DNA from 2 places in the Devosia rhizosphaerae genome. Region 1 is predicted to be linked to the other one. Evidence: predicted binding sites of a transcription regulator. Region 1 holds the regulator's gene; the other holds the start of a gene.
What was found. Region 1 encodes PhoB, which activates phosphate uptake and scavenging genes when phosphate is short. Its sites were predicted from a motif close to TGTCATNNANCTGTCAT; they were not measured.

Region 1 (7,523 bases):
GAGGTCACTCGCGCCGGTCAGATCTTCGACTTCTTTGCCGGCGAAGTGCTGCGCCTCACGGGAGAAGTGGTGCCGTCGGTCCGCCCCGGCGTCGGTGTCGAGATCACGCGCGAGCCGATTGGTGTCATCGGCCTCATCACACCCTGGAACTTCCCGATCGCTATTCCAAGCTGGAAGATTGCCCCCGCCCTGGCCTATGGCAACACCGTCGTCATCAAACCGGCGGACCTCGTGCCCGGCTCGACCTGGGCCATCGTCGACATCCTGGTGCGGGCAGGCCTGCCCAAGGGCGTCCTGAACCTCGTCATGGGCAAGGGCTCGGTGGTCGGCCAGACCATGCTCGACAGCAAGAACGTCCATGCCGTCAGCTTCACCGGCTCGGTTGGTACCGGCAAGCGCGTTGCGGCTGCGTCGGTTGAAGTCGGCCGCCGGTTCCAGCTGGAAATGGGCGGCAAGAACCCCACCATCGTGCTCGACGATGCCGATCTCAAAGTTGCCGTCGAGACCGTGGCACAGTCCGCCTTCTTCTCGACCGGCCAGCGCTGCACCGCCTCTTCGCGTGTCATCGTCACCGAAGGTATCCACGACCGCTTCGTGGAAGCCCTCGCTGAGCGCACGCGTAATCTGCGGGTGGGCAATGCGCTGGACAAGGACACCGAGATCGGTCCGGTGGTCGATCCTGGCCAGCTCAAGCAGGACACCGACTACATCGAGATCGGCAAGAACGAGGGCGCCAAGATTGCCGCTGGCGGCGAACGCGTCCAGAAGGACACGGAGGGCTACTTCCTGCAGCCGACGCTGTTTGTCGAGGCGACCAACAATATGCGCATCAGCCGCGAAGAGATCTTCGGGCCGGTCGCTAGCGTCATTCGGGTCAAGGATTATGAAGAGGCACTCGCCACCGCAAACGACACCGAGTTCGGTCTATCCGCTGGCATCGTGACCACCTCGCTTAAATACGCCACGCACTTCAAGCGCAATGCCGAGGCAGGCATGGTGATGGTCAACGTGCCAACCGCTGGCGTGGACTTTCACGTGCCGTTCGGGGGCCGCAAAGGCTCGAGCTATGGTCCGCGCGAGCAGGGCAAGTACGCCGCCGAGTTCTACACTCAGGTCAAGACGGCCTACACCGCGGCTGGCTAAGACGAAAAAGACTGCGCCGGCCTCGTGCCGGCGCAGTTGCATTGGCGCCCTGCCGAGAGCAGATTGGTGCCATTCGCCCGCGCGATTGCGGGCAGACGACTGAGGTTCACGAATGCCCGAGCGAGTGTCTGTGCTGGCCCCTTTCCGGCACGAGACCTTTCGCCTGCTCTGGATCGCCACCTTAGCGTCCAATCTCGGCGGTCTTGTGCAGGCGGTCGGCGCCGGGTGGATGATGACCACCCTCACGGACTCCCACAATATGGTCGCCCTGGTGCAGGCCTCGACCACCCTGCCCATCATGGTGTTCTCCATCGCAGCGGGCGCGCTGGCCGACAATTTCGACCGGCGCATAGTGATGATCATTGCCCAATCGGCAATGGCGATCATTTCCGTGGTGCTGGCGGTGCTGGGTTTCCTTGGGCTGATGACCCCCTGGCTCTTGCTAGGGTTCACCTTTCTGATTGGCTGCGGCACAGCGTTGTTCAACCCGTCTTGGCAGGCTTCCATGGGCGATATCGTGCCGCGCGACGACCTGCCCGGCGCGGTGACGCTCAACGCCATGGGCTTCAACATGATGCGCAGCGTGGGGCCAGCAGTTGGCGGCATCATCGTTGCCTTTGCCGGCGCGGCTGCGGCCTTCGCGGTCAATGCGGTTTCCTACCTCCCGCTGATCGCCGCGCTGTTCCGGTGGCAGCCGCAAGCGATCGCCAACAAGTTGCCGCGGGAGAGGTTCGGCAGCGCCATGTGGGCCGGGGTGCGCTATGCCTCGCTCTCGCCCAATCTGATGACAGTTATGCTGCGTGGTTTCCTGTTCGGCCTTGCCGCTATCGCGGTGCTGGCGCTCCTGCCTTCGGTGGCAAGCGAATATCTCGGCGGCGGCGCCCTGGGCTATGGCGCGTTGTTGGGGTGCTTTGGCGTTGGTGCCATCGGAGGCGCCTTCCTCAACGGAAGGGTGCGCGAGCGCTACAGCAATGAGATCATCGTGCGCATTGCCTGCGTGGTGTTCGCGGTCTCCTGTGTCGGCCTGGGCTTCAGCCGCGAAATCGTGCTGAGCTGTCTCATTCTCTTGCCAGCGGGCGCGGGCTGGGTGCTGGCGCTGTCACTGTTCAACGTCTCCGTTCAGCTCTCAACGCCCCGTTGGGTTGTGGGGCGGGCGCTATCGCTCTACCAAACGGCTACTTTCGGCGGCATGGCACTGGGCAGCTGGCTCTGGGGCAGTGTCGCCGATCTGTCCGCACCGAGCTGGTCACTCGCCTTGGCGGGGGTGACGCTCCTTGCCTGTGCTCTGGTGGGTCTCAAGCTGCCGCTGCCGCAGTTCAGCTCACGCGACCTCAGCCCGCTCAATGCCTTCAACGAACCGGTGCTCAAGCTCGAGATGCGGCCGCGGAGTGGGCCGGTGATGGTGATGGTGGACTATCAGATCGTCCAGGAAGACATTCCCGCTTTCCTCCGGCTAATGAGTGAGCGCCGCCGTATCCGCATCCGCGATGGTGCGCGGCAATGGGCGCTGCTGCGGGACCTCGAACGCCCAGAGATCTGGGTGGAGAGCTATCACGTGCCCACCTGGGTGGACTATGTGCGCCACAATCTGCGGCGTACCAAGGCCGATGCCGAGAACCTGCAGAGCTTGCGGGCGCTGCACCGGGGCGAGGGACCGCCCCATGTCCACCGCATGATCGAGCGGCAGACCGTGCCGCAGGTCGACGACATGCCGCTCCGGGAGAGCCCCGAGCACTAGGCCACTTGGGCGAAGCGCTCGTCGAAAGCGTAGCCCGCGCCGCGAACGGTCCGGATCGGGTCGATCTCGCGGCCGCGATTGATGGCACGACGGAGACGACCGATATGGACATCCACTGTCCGCTCATCGACATAGACGTCATTGCCCCAGACACCATCGAGCAATTGCTCGCGCGAATAGACCCGGCCGGGATGGCGCATGAGATATTCGAGTAGTCGATACTCGGTGGGACCAAGATGGACGTCGCGATTGCCGCGGCGGACGCGGTGGGTGGTGCGATCGAGTTCGAGATCGCCGACCTTGAGCGAAGCGGTCACCAGATTGGGGTTCGCCCGTCGCAGAAGTGCATGGATTCGGGCCATCAGTTCGGGAACAGAAAACGGCTTTACGACGTAGTCGTCCGCACCTGTGGCAAGGCCCCGCACCCGTTCTTCTTCCTCGCCGCGTGCGGTCAGCATGATGATCGGCACCCGCGCGGTCTCGTCGCGCGCCCGCAAGCGCCGGCACAGTTCGATGCCGGAGATCTCGGGCAGCATCCAGTCAAGCAGGATCAGATCGGGCAGCTTTTGCTGGATCTGGACCTGGGCCTCGTCACCGGTTTCAGCAGTCAGGACCCGAAAGCCTTCGGCCTCAAGATTATAGCGCAAGAGAATGGCGATATCGCCTTCGTCTTCGACGACGAGAATTGTAGCCGACATGGCTTAAACCTTGATCTGCTTGCGCTCGAGCTCTTCGACATTGCTCCCGAGCTGCTTGCCGGTCTGCAGATAGTAGGCGCGCTCCGCAATGTTGGTGGCGTGGTCGCCGATGCGTTCCAGGCTCTTGGCGCAAAACAGCAAATGCGTGCAGGAGGTGATGTTGCGCGGATCTTCCATCATGTAGGTGAGCAGCTCACGGAACAACGAGGTGTGCATCGCATCGACCTCGTCATCGCGGTTGCAGACCTCGACGGCAGCGGCGGCGTCCCGATTGGAATAGGCGTCCAGCGCCTGCTTTAGCTGCCGCATTACCAATGCCGTCATGTTGCGGACGCCATTGTAGAAAGTTGGCTGCAGGTTGAGCCCATCGAGTTTCAGGGAGCGCCGGGCCAATTGCTTGGCCATGTCACCAATGCGCTCGAGGTCCCCCGCGACATGGATGGAGGTAATGATGGCGCGTAGATCGCTCGCCATCGGCTGACGACGAGCAATCATCGAAACCGCCATTTCGTCGATCCGGCGCTCCATGTCGTCGATGCGCTGATCGGCGATGATGGTCAAATCGGCGAGCTCGCGATCAAGCTTGAGCAGGGCCTTGGTGCCATTCTCGATGGAAACTTCCACTTCACCGCCCATTTCGGCGATGGCTTGAGCGAGCGCATTGAGTTCGTCGCTATAGGACTGAACGATATGGTCGGCGCCGGTATTTGGCATTGGTTTTCCTCCTCGATGCGCCCGGTCAGCCGATCCGGCCCATGATGTAGTCTTGTGTTTGCTTGTGCACCGGGTTGGTGAAGATCTCTTCGGTGACGCCTTCTTCGATCAGCTTGCCCAAGTGGAAGAAAGCGGTCTTCTGCGAGACGCGGGCGGCCTGCTGCATGGAGTGTGTCACGATCACGATCGTGAAGTTCTCGCGCAGTTCATCGATGAGTTCCTCGATGATTGCGGTTGCGATAGGGTCGAGAGCCGAGCAGGGTTCATCCATCAGGATTACTTCAGGGCCAACTGCGATCGCGCGCGCAATGCAGAGGCGCTGCTGCTGACCGCCGGACAGACCTGTACCCGGCTCGTATAGGCGGTCCTTCACCTCTTCGAAGAGACCCGCCTTGCGGAGTGAGGAGACAACGATCTCGTCCAAATCGGCTTTGGAACGCGCAATGCCGTGGATCTTAGGACCGTAGGCTACGTTCTCGTAAATCGACTTGGGGAATGGGTTCGGCTTCTGGAACACCATGCCGATACGGGCGCGCAGTTCCACCACATCGAGATCCGTGTCGTAGATGTCTTCGCCATCAAGCCTGATCTGGCCTCCAACCTTGGCGCCCTCGATGGTGTCGTTCATGCGGTTGATGCAGCGCAGAAAGGTTGACTTGCCGCAGCCCGACGGCCCGATGAAGGAGGTAACTGCCCGATCGGGAATGTCGATCGAAATGCCGTGCAGAGCCTGCTTGTCGCCGTAGTGCACCGTCACGTCGCGCGCTTCGATGCGCGTTGGCGCGTTTGCAAGGTCTACGATCGCGCGTCCTGCCTCGGTGTCGCTTGTCATCTTGAGCCTACCAGTAAGCATGTCCATTTGTCAGACCTCCTAGCCCGATCAGGCACGACGCTCCAGCCGTGTCCGGAGGAAAATAGCGATGGCATTGAGCAGCAGCATCAGCCCGAGAAGCACGATGATGGCGGCGGAAGTCCTCGCTTCGAAAAAGTTTCGGTTCTCGTTGCCCTGCCACAAATAGATCTGCACGGGCAGCGCGGTAGCCGAATCCAGGGGGGTGGCTGGAATGTTCGCGATAAAGGCGCTCATGCCGATCAGCAGCAGCGGTGCCGTTTCTCCCAGCGCCTGTGCAACGCCGATAATGGTCGCGGTCAGGATGCCCGGAAACGTTAGTGGCAGAACGTGATGGAAGACCGTCTGGTTCTTGGAGGCGCCCAGGCCAAGTGCCGCCTGGCGCAAGGAGGGCGGTACGGCGCGCAGGGAAGATCGCGTGGCGATGATGATGGTGGGCAGGGTCATCAAAGTCAGCACCAAGCCGCCAACCAGCGGTGCGGAGCGGGGCAAGCCAAGATAATTGATGAACACTGCTGCGCCGAGCAGGCCGAAGACGATGGAAGGCACTGCTGCAAGATTGTTGATGTTAATCTCGATGAGGTCGGTCCAGCGGTTCTTGGGCGCAAACTCCTCCAAGTAGATCGCGCTCGCCACGCCGATCGGCACGGCCAGCACAATCACCACGATCATCATGTAAAGCGAGCCCATGAAGGCACCGGCCAGACCTGCAGTGGCGGGGGCGGAACGGCTGTCAACATTGGTGAAGATATGCCAGGCGAAGTCGAAGGTGATGATGCCTTCGGCCACAAAGCGATCAGCGAGCTGCCTTGTCTCGGCAGAAAGCTGCTGACGTGCATCGGCTAATTCGCGGTTGATAGTCCCTTTGAGCCAGTTATCTGTATTGGCAGAAGCCAAGATCGAGACCGGCAGAGTCTGTCCCAACACGTCAGGATTGGCAAAATACATGTCGCGCAACTGGAAGCGAGCAGCCGTCGTCACGAGTTCAAGTAGATCGCGGGTCTCGATATCGGCATCGGGCGCGCTGGTTCGTACGGCTCGCTCGACGATGGCGTTCCAGTTCGACAGGGTAACGTTACGTTGCCACTGAGCCATCGCTTGCTGGTACTCAGCAGGGGACGCGCTGTCCTGCGGCTGCGGCTGAGGCCCACCTTCGATCAGTTCGGGGTCAAAATAGGCTTCGACATGAAGAGTGGACTGCCAGAACGAGGGAAGCCCTTTGGACAGGATCATCCCGAACAGGATCGCCACGAAGCCCAGTGCGGCGACAATGGAGAGAATGCCGGCCCAGCGAAAGATCGTCTCGCTGCGATGGCGCCTTCCCAGGCTCTTGCGCACACGCTCGCGCCGGGCCTTGCTGGTATCATTGGTGGAAAGCAATGCGTCAGTCATGGCTATTCGTATTGCTCCCTGAATTTACGGACGATGTAGAGGGCCATGATATTGAGCAGCAAAGTCATGACAAACAAAGTTAGCCCGAGTGCAAAAGCAACCAGCGTCTGGGGGCTGGTGAAGGCTGCGTCGCCCGTCAGCTGATTGACGATGCTCACGGTCACAGTTGAGGTCGGCTCAGCAGGATTGAAGCGCAGGACTGGGCTGTTGCCGGCCGCCAGCACCACAATCATGGTTTCTCCGATGGCGCGGCTCACCGCGAGCAGGATCGCGCCGACGACGCCGGGAAGGGCGGCGGGCAGCAGCACCTTGCGTATGGTTTCGGACTTGGTGGCGCCCAGGCCCAAGGAACCATCGCGCATCGCGCGGGGCACCTGGGCGATGATGTCATCGCTGAGCGAAGAAATGAACGGGATGATCATGATGCCCATGACAATGCCAGCAGTCAGGGCGCTCGTGGCGCGGATGTCGAGACCGATTACATCGCCAGCAGCGGCAAGAAAGGGGCCGACCGAAACCAGCGCGAAGAAGCCGTAGACGATGGTGGGAATACCTGCCAGCACCTCAATAACCGGCTTAACCACGCTGCGCACGCGCTTGTCCGCGTATTGCGAGAGATAGATCGCCGACATAAGGCCAATTGGAACAGCCACCAGCATGGCGATGATGCTGATCATCACCGTGCCCCAAAGGAGCGGCAGGAGGCCATATTCGCCGGCGGAGCCAGAGCCAGTGCTCTGAAAGCGCGGGTTCCAGACCGTTCCGAAGAAGAAATTTTGGGGGGCGATGAAGGTAAAGAACCGGAACGCATCAGCGAGCAGCGACAGAACGATACCTATTGTGGTCAGGATAGCGACGGTCGAGCAGAGGATCAGTGCAATGCGGATTGCCAGTTCCACCTCGGTGCGCGCACGCAGGCGGAGCCCGATGCGGCGCTGCGCCAGGAAAAGACCCGCTGCACCCAGGGCCGCCGCGGCAGCAACAACAA
Region 2 (7,523 bases), 300 kb from region 1:
ACCTTGTCCTCATAGGCTGGACCGATGCCGCGGCGGGTGGTGCCAATCTTGAGACCTGAATTGGCGTCTTCGCGAATGCCGTCGAGCTCGCGATGGAGCGACAGGATCAGAGGTGCATTATCGGCGACGCGCAATATTTCGGGCGTGATCGTCACTCCCTGCCCGCGCAGCTTTTCCATCTCGGCAACGAAGTGATGGGGATCCACGACGACGCCGTTGCCAATGACGCTGAGCTTGCCCTGCACAAGGCCCGAAGGCAGCAGCGCCAGCTTGTAGCTCACCCCATCGATGACCAAGGTATGACCAGCATTGTGACCGCCATGATAGCGCACCACCACATCGGCGCGTTCGCTGAGCCAGTCGACGATCTTGCCCTTGCCCTCGTCGCCCCACTGCGAACCGACGACAACCACATTAGCCATAGAGTTTTCTTCCCAAAAATAGGCACGACCTGAAGGGTCCGGCGCCTTTTGCCGTCCCCTTCTCCTGCTTGGACGTCTGTCCCCCCGGCCGCTTTGGTTAGAACTTGATCGTGGCCGAATAAGTGTTAAGTCCGATTGTCCTTACATCACTCGAGCCACGATGAGAAAGCCGCTAAGTTCTGAAAATCGCGGCATTTCGGCTCGACTTTTGGACCAGCCTTACCTGCTACTGGTGCTGGCGCCCCTATTTTGGGGGGGCAATGTCGTGGCCGCCAAGCTGGTGGTGGGCGAGATCGACCCGTTCCTGTTGCTCGCGGCCCGCTGCGTGGGCGCAACACTCTTCATCATGCCCTTTGCCTGGCGCGCCGTAGTCAACGACTGGCCGATGATCCGGCGCCAATGGTGGCTGCTGATGAGCTACGGCGCCATTGGCTATGCGCTCTACAATGTGCTGCTCTATATCGGGCTGACCATGACCACCGCGGTCAATTCCTCCATCGAGACCGGCGCGCTCCCGATGCTGATCCTGGCGGCGAACTTCATCGTGTTTCGCGTCCGGGCGCGGCTGGCGCAGATCATCGGGGTGCTGATCGCTATAACCGGTGTGGGCCTGACCGCGACCCATGGTGACTTGAGCCGTATTCTGACGCTCGATGTCAATTTAGGCGATGCCTTCGTGCTGCTCGCCTGCCTCGCCTATACCGTCTACACGCTGGCGCTGCGCTTCCGGCCTCAAGTGCACATGATGAGCTTCATGGCTGTGGCCTTCACCGGCGCGGCAATCACCGGACTTGTCATGCTGGCGCTGTTCGGCGGCGGCATCGGGCAGTTCGCGACCCTGGTGGACAAGTCACCCACGGTCTGGGCCGTGCTGATCTACGTGATGATCTTTCCGTCCATGTTCAGCCAGATCGCCTATGCCCGCGGCGTTGAACTGGTTGGCCCCAATCGGGCAGCTCCCAGCCACAATCTCATTCCAGTCTTCGGCACGCTGGGCTCGCTGCTGGTCTTGGGCGAGCACCTCGAACTCTACCATCTCGCGGCCGCGGCACTGATCATCAGCGGCATCGTCCTGGCGGAATGGTCGGCCCGGCGTCGCGCATAAAAGGGCCGGCGCCGTGGCGCCAGCCCTTCATGTCTTCCCAGCGCTTAAAGGCTAAAACCGCAGCGCCTTGGCCTGCTTGACACCATCGAGCGCGGTGATCTCGGTCAACTGCTCCTCGGTCAGCGTGCCGTCGATGGAGATGAGCGCGATGGCGTCACCCCCTACATCCTGGCGACCCAGATTGAAGTTGGCGATGTTGATACCGAGGGTCCCCAGGATTGTCCCGAGACGGCCAATATGGCCCGGCTTATCCTCATTGGTGACGTAGAGCATGGACTCGGTGAGCTCGGCTTCCATGTTGATGGACTTGACCTGGATGACACGCGGCTTGCCGTTGGCAAAGAGCGTGCCGGCAAGGCTCCGCTCCTGCCGCTCGGTGGTGACGGTCAGGCGGATATAGCCCTCGTAGGCGCCCTGCTGGTCGCGCGTCGTGGTCTCGACGGTAATGCCGCGATCCTTGGCGATCTGCGGCGCCGACACCATGTTGATGTCACCCAGCGACGGCTTGAGCACGCCATTGATCGCCGCAGCGATCATCGGACGCGTGTTGAGCCCGGCGGGCGTACCCTCGAACTCGATGCGAATGCCCTTGATGGCGGTTTCGGTCAGTTGGCCGGCAAAGGAGCCAAGCGTTTCGGCCAGCTTAACCCAAGGGGTGATGATCGGGGCTTCTTCGGCCGAGATCGAGGGGAAGTTGAGCGCGTTGGTGATCTCGCCGGTCATCAGATAGGCGGAGATCTGCTCGGCGACCTGCAACGCGACGTTCTCCTGCGCTTCGGTGGTCGAGGCGCCCAGATGCGGCGTGCAGATGACGTTGGGAAGCTCGAAGAGGGGATTGCTTGTCGCCGGCTCCTCAAGGAAGACGTCGAGCGCGGCCCCGGCGACCTGGCCGGACTTCAGTGCATCGTAGAGCGCGGCTTCGTCGATGAGACCGCCCCGAGCGCAGTTGATGATGCGGACGCCCTTCTTGGTCTTGTTGAGCGCCTCGGCATTGATGATGTTGCGGGTGGCATCGATCAATGGCGTATGGAGGGTGATGAAGTCGGCACGGGCAAGGAGATCGTTAAGCTCGACCTTCTCGACACCCAGCGTCTGGGCACGTTCGGGCGTCAGGAACGGGTCAAAGGCGATAACCTTCATCTTGAGACCCAGCGCCCGGTCGGCGACGATCGAGCCGATATTGCCAGCGCCGATGAGCCCGAGGGTCTTGTTGGTGACCTCGACGCCCATGAAGCGGTTCTTTTCCCACTTGCCGGCGCGGGTGGAGGCATCAGCCTCCGGCAGCTGGCGCGCCAGGGCAAACATCATGGCGATGGCGTGCTCGGCCGTGGTGATGGAATTGCCGAAGGGCGTGTTCATCACGATGATGCCCTTTTTCGTGGCAGCGGGAATATCGACATTGTCGACACCGATGCCGGCCCGGCCGATCACCTTGAGATTGGTGGCCGCCGACAGGATCTTTTCGGTGACCTTGGTGGCCGAGCGGATGGCCAAACCATCATACTGGCCAATAACTTCGAAGAGCTTGTCCTTGTCTTTGCCCAGATCGGGCAGATAGTCGACCTCCACGCCATTGTCCTTGAAGATCTGAACGGCCGTGGGGCTGAGCTTGTCGGAAACGAGAACCTTGGGCATAGCGCCCTCCTTGTTTTCGCCACACCGATGGACGGTGCATGAATGAAAATGAACGGGGAAAAGGCGACGCCGAAGGGCGTCACCGGATTGTTCGCAGGGCTAATCAGGCAGCAGCCTGGAGCACAGCCTTTTCTTCGGCGAAGGCCCAATCGAGCCAAGGCGTCAGCGCTTCGAGATTGGCAGCGTCGATGGTGGAGCCGGCCCAGATGCGCAGCCCCGTCGGCGCGTCGCGATAGCCGCCGATGTCATAGGCCACGCCGAGCTTGTCGAGTCGGGCAACGATGGCCTTAACAAAGGCGGACTGCGCCTCCTCGTCCAGTGCCGTGACCGCAGGATCGGTGATGACGAAACAGACGGAGGTATTGGAGCGCGTGGCTTCTTCCTTGGCGAGGAAGCCGACCCAATCGGTTCGGGCGACCCAATCGGCGAGCACCTGGTAGTTGGCGTCGGCGCGGGCCTGCATGGCCTTGAGCCCGCCGATCTGCTTGCCCCACTTCATGGCGTCGACCGCATCCTCGATGCAGATCATGGAGACGGTATTGATGGTCTCGGCCTTGAAGATCCCCTCGATCAGCTTGCCGCCCTTGGTGAGGCGGAAGATCTTGGGCAGCGGGCGCTCGGGCTTGAAGGTCTCCAGCCGCTCGACAGCGCGCGGCGACAGGATGAGGACGCCATGGGCCGCTTCGCCGCCCAGCGCCTTCTGCCAGGAGAAGGTGACCACATCGAGCTTGGAAAAGTCGAGGTCCTGCGCAAAGGCGGCCGAGGTGGCGTCGCAAATGGTGAGGCCCTGCCGATCGGCCGGAATCCAATCGCCATTGGGCACGCGAGCGCCCGAGGTGGTGCCGTTCCAGGTAAAGACAACGTCGCGGGAGAAATCCACCTGTGCCAAATCGGGCAGCTCGCCATAGGGTGCCTTGAGCACGCGCACATCATCGAGCTTGAGTTGCTTTTGGACGTCGGTGACCCAGCCTTCCCCAAAGGATTCCCAGGCGAGCATGTCGACGCCTCGCGCGCCAAGCATGGACCAGAGCGCCATCTCCACCGCGCCCGTGTCCGAGGCGGGAACGATGCCGATGCGGTAGTCGGCAGGGACGGCGAGCAGCTCGCGCGTCAGGTCGATGGCTTCCTGGATGCGCGCCTTGGCGGGCTTGGCCCGGTGCGAACGGCCGACCAAGGCGTCGGACAGCACATCCACCGTCCAGCCAGGACGCTTGGCACAGGGGCCCGACGAAAAATTCGGATTAGCCGGTTTTACCGCCGGTGCGGTTTGGGGCGTATCAGCCATTCTCAGCGACCCTCCCAGGTCTATCGCCTTGCGTTAGGGCAAGGTGTCCTGAGGCGGGAGATACGCCTACCGCCTAGGGCGCGTCAATGGGTCTTTTGGAGCGCCCTAACTTTTGCAAGGCGCGGCATCACGGGGGCGAGATGATCCTGTCGCATAATCTTTGCAGAACTGTCATGTGACCGTGTCCCAGCAGGCCTAGGGCAGGCCATCCGTCACACCCATTGGGGCACACAATGAAGCGTCATTCTGTTCTCGCCGGCCTGACCGCCGCGCTTTTAGCTGCCACTGCGGCAAGCGCCGCGGCCGCACCCGTTTTCAATCGCGTTGCCAGCTTCCCGGTCGCGCTCAACCACCCCGATGCGGAAGAAACCTCATCCGAGATCATCACCGCGTCCGAAGACGGGATGACGCTCGCCTATTCCGATAGCCCCGGTGGCGGCATCGGCTTCATCGACATCACAGATTTCGAGAAGCCCGCGCCTGCCGGCTACGTCGAAGTCGAGGGCGAGCCAACCTCGGTCACAATTATTGGCGACAAGCTCTACGCTGCCGTCAACACCAGCGAAGATTTCATCAATGTCTCGGGCCAGCTGTTGGTCATAGACCTTGCGAGCAAGCAGATCGAAGAGACTGTCGAACTTGGTGGCCAGCCAGACTCGATCGCCCGCAATGCTGAGGGCACCCTGTTGGCCATTGCTATCGAAAACGAGCGCGACGAAGATCTCAACGATGGCGCGCTGCCGCAGGCTCCTGCGGGTTCGGTCGTCCTCCTGACCATCGCCGATGGCCAACTCGACACCGCTTCGCTCAAGACGGTTGATCTGACCGGCCTTGCCGCCACTGCTGGCGAAGACCCCGAACCGGAATATGTCACCATCAACAGCCGCGACGAAGTGGCTGTATCCCTGCAGGAAAACAACGAGATCTTCATCATCGACGGCCAGACCGGCAGCGTCACCGGGCATTTCTCGGCCGGTGGGGCCGATCTCGAGAATATCGACGTTGCCGATGATGGCGCCCTCACCTTCACCGAGAACAGATCGGGGGTGCTGCGTGAGCCTGATGCCATTAAGTGGCTCGACGACGAGCGCATCGTCACCGTCAACGAAGGCGACTGGAGGGGCGGAGCCCGCGGCTTCACCATCTTCGACAAGACTGGCAACGTGCTGTTTGAAAGCGGTTCGGCAATGGAACTGGAGGCAGCCCGCCTCGGCCATTACCCCGATGACCGCGACAAGAAGGGCGTGGAGCCAGAAGGCCTGGAGATCGCCAGCTTTGACGATGAAACCTTGATGTTCGTCTCCCAGGAGCGCTCCTCGCTTGTCGCCATCTACAAGGACACCGGCGCTGAGCCTGAATACCTCCAGACCATCGCTTCGGGTATTGGGCCAGAAGGTTCTGTTGCCATTCCCAAGCGCAACCTCTTCATCACTGCCAATGAAAATGACCTCCGCGAGGACGGCCTGGCTGGCTCCCATGTCATGATCTTCGAGCGAGCCGAAGGCGAACCCGGCTACCCCCAGCTCATCGCCCAAGATGATGAGCACGGCGTGCCGTTCGGCTGGGCAGCAATCTCGGGTGCCGTGGCCGATCCCGAACAGACGGGGATTCTCTATGCCGTTTCCGACAGCGCCCTTTATTCTGCTCCGGCGATCTACACCATCGACGCTACCCAGCAGCCAGCCCGGATCACTGCCAAGACGCTAGTTACCCGCCAGGGGGCCCCGGCGCAGAAGCTCGATCTCGAAGGCATCACCCTTGATGGCGAAGGCGGCTTCTGGCTCGCTTCGGAAGGCGACACGCAAGACCTCACCCCGCACGCACTGTTCCATGTCGACGCCGAGGGTGAAATCCAGCGGGAAGTCGCGTTCCCAGCTGAATTGCTCGCAGTAGAAACGCGCTCGGGAGCCGAAGGCGTAGCCATGGTCGATGGTACCCTCTGGGTGGCCATCCAGCGCGAATGGAAGGATGACGAAAAGGGCACCGTCAAGCTCGTCTCCTACAATCCCGAAAGCGAGGAATGGGGCGCCGTGCTCTATCCACTCCAAGCTCCAGCCGAAGGCGCCTGGGTGGGCCTGTCCGAAATCACCGCCAATGGTGACCATGTCTACCTCATCGAGCGGGACAATCAGCTTGCGGACAAAGCCAGTCTCAAGCAGGTGACACGCGTCGCCACCAGCGAACTCCAGCCGGCAGCCCTGGGCAGCGAGCTTCCCACTGTCAGCAAGGAAGTCGTACGCGACCTCATTCCGGACCTCGAAGCCAACAACGGCTATGTGGTCGACAAGGTCGAAAGCCTGGCGATCGACACAGTTGGCACCGCTTATGTCATCACTGACAATGACGGGGTGGACGACTCCTCGGGCGAAACCTTCTTCTGGACCTTCAGCTTGAACCAGTAGACCGAGCATGTGGAAGGGGGCACCAGCTCCCTTCCTCTCTCCACGTCTCTTTGCTTTACTCCGACACAAAAGGCTGGCCTTGAACGCGGCCGTTGAGCAAGGTCAAGTGCAAGTCTGAGACAGCTTCGTGGTGACGGACCATGAAAATTCGAGCGGCAACTTACGCTGACGCCGAGGCGGGCGCGCAGGTCCTGCAGCGCTCGATCGCCGAACTGTGCCGCGCTGATCACAACGACAATGACACTGTTCTGGCAGCCTGGACTGCGAACAAGACACCGCGCAACTGGAAGATCTGGATCGATCAGAACGAGACAGAGCTCTTCGTGGCCGTTGCAAGTGACCAAATTGCTGGAGTTGGCATGCTGGATCACGCCGGCACAATCATGCTGAACTACGTCTCTCCCGACCACCGCTGGCGTGGAGTGAGCAAGGCGCTACTGGCACGCATGGAGCGACAGGCTTTCGATTGGGGCCTGCGAGAGTGCGTCGTGGAAAGCACGAATGCCGCCCGGCGCTTTTATGAAAGTGCGGGCTACCATGGATCATCCGACACGCCTCGCATGACCAAGACGATCTCTGTGTGATGTCCCAGCGGCACCAGACGCAGTTCTTCTAAGCGGGAAGAGGCCACGCCGACCATGTAAGAGCTTCGGAGAAGCACTCATCACGGTACG

Region 2: the regulator PhoB is predicted to act here: its motif matches at 4,617-4,633, upstream of QOV41_RS04710 (esterase-like activity of phytase family protein).

The regions. Positions count from the first base shown of each region.
Region 1 is NZ_CP126539.1:1,273,574-1,281,096, forward strand. It holds gene QOV41_RS06190 (aldehyde dehydrogenase family protein) at 1-1,143, shown strand, start outside; gene QOV41_RS06195 (MFS transporter) at 1,256-2,881, shown strand; gene phoB (phosphate regulon transcriptional regulator PhoB) at 2,878-3,579, opposite strand; gene phoU (phosphate signaling complex protein PhoU) at 3,583-4,293, opposite strand; gene pstB (phosphate ABC transporter ATP-binding protein PstB) at 4,319-5,125, opposite strand; gene pstA (phosphate ABC transporter permease PstA) at 5,174-6,535, opposite strand; gene pstC (phosphate ABC transporter permease subunit PstC) at 6,538-7,523, opposite strand, start outside.
Region 2 is NZ_CP126539.1:970,746-978,268, reverse strand. It holds gene QOV41_RS04730 (adenylosuccinate synthase) at 1-422, opposite strand, end outside; gene QOV41_RS04725 (DMT family transporter) at 583-1,527, shown strand; gene serA (phosphoglycerate dehydrogenase) at 1,579-3,162, opposite strand; gene QOV41_RS04715 (phosphoserine transaminase) at 3,266-4,447, opposite strand; gene QOV41_RS04710 (esterase-like activity of phytase family protein) at 4,681-6,849, shown strand; gene QOV41_RS04705 (GNAT family N-acetyltransferase) at 6,990-7,433, shown strand.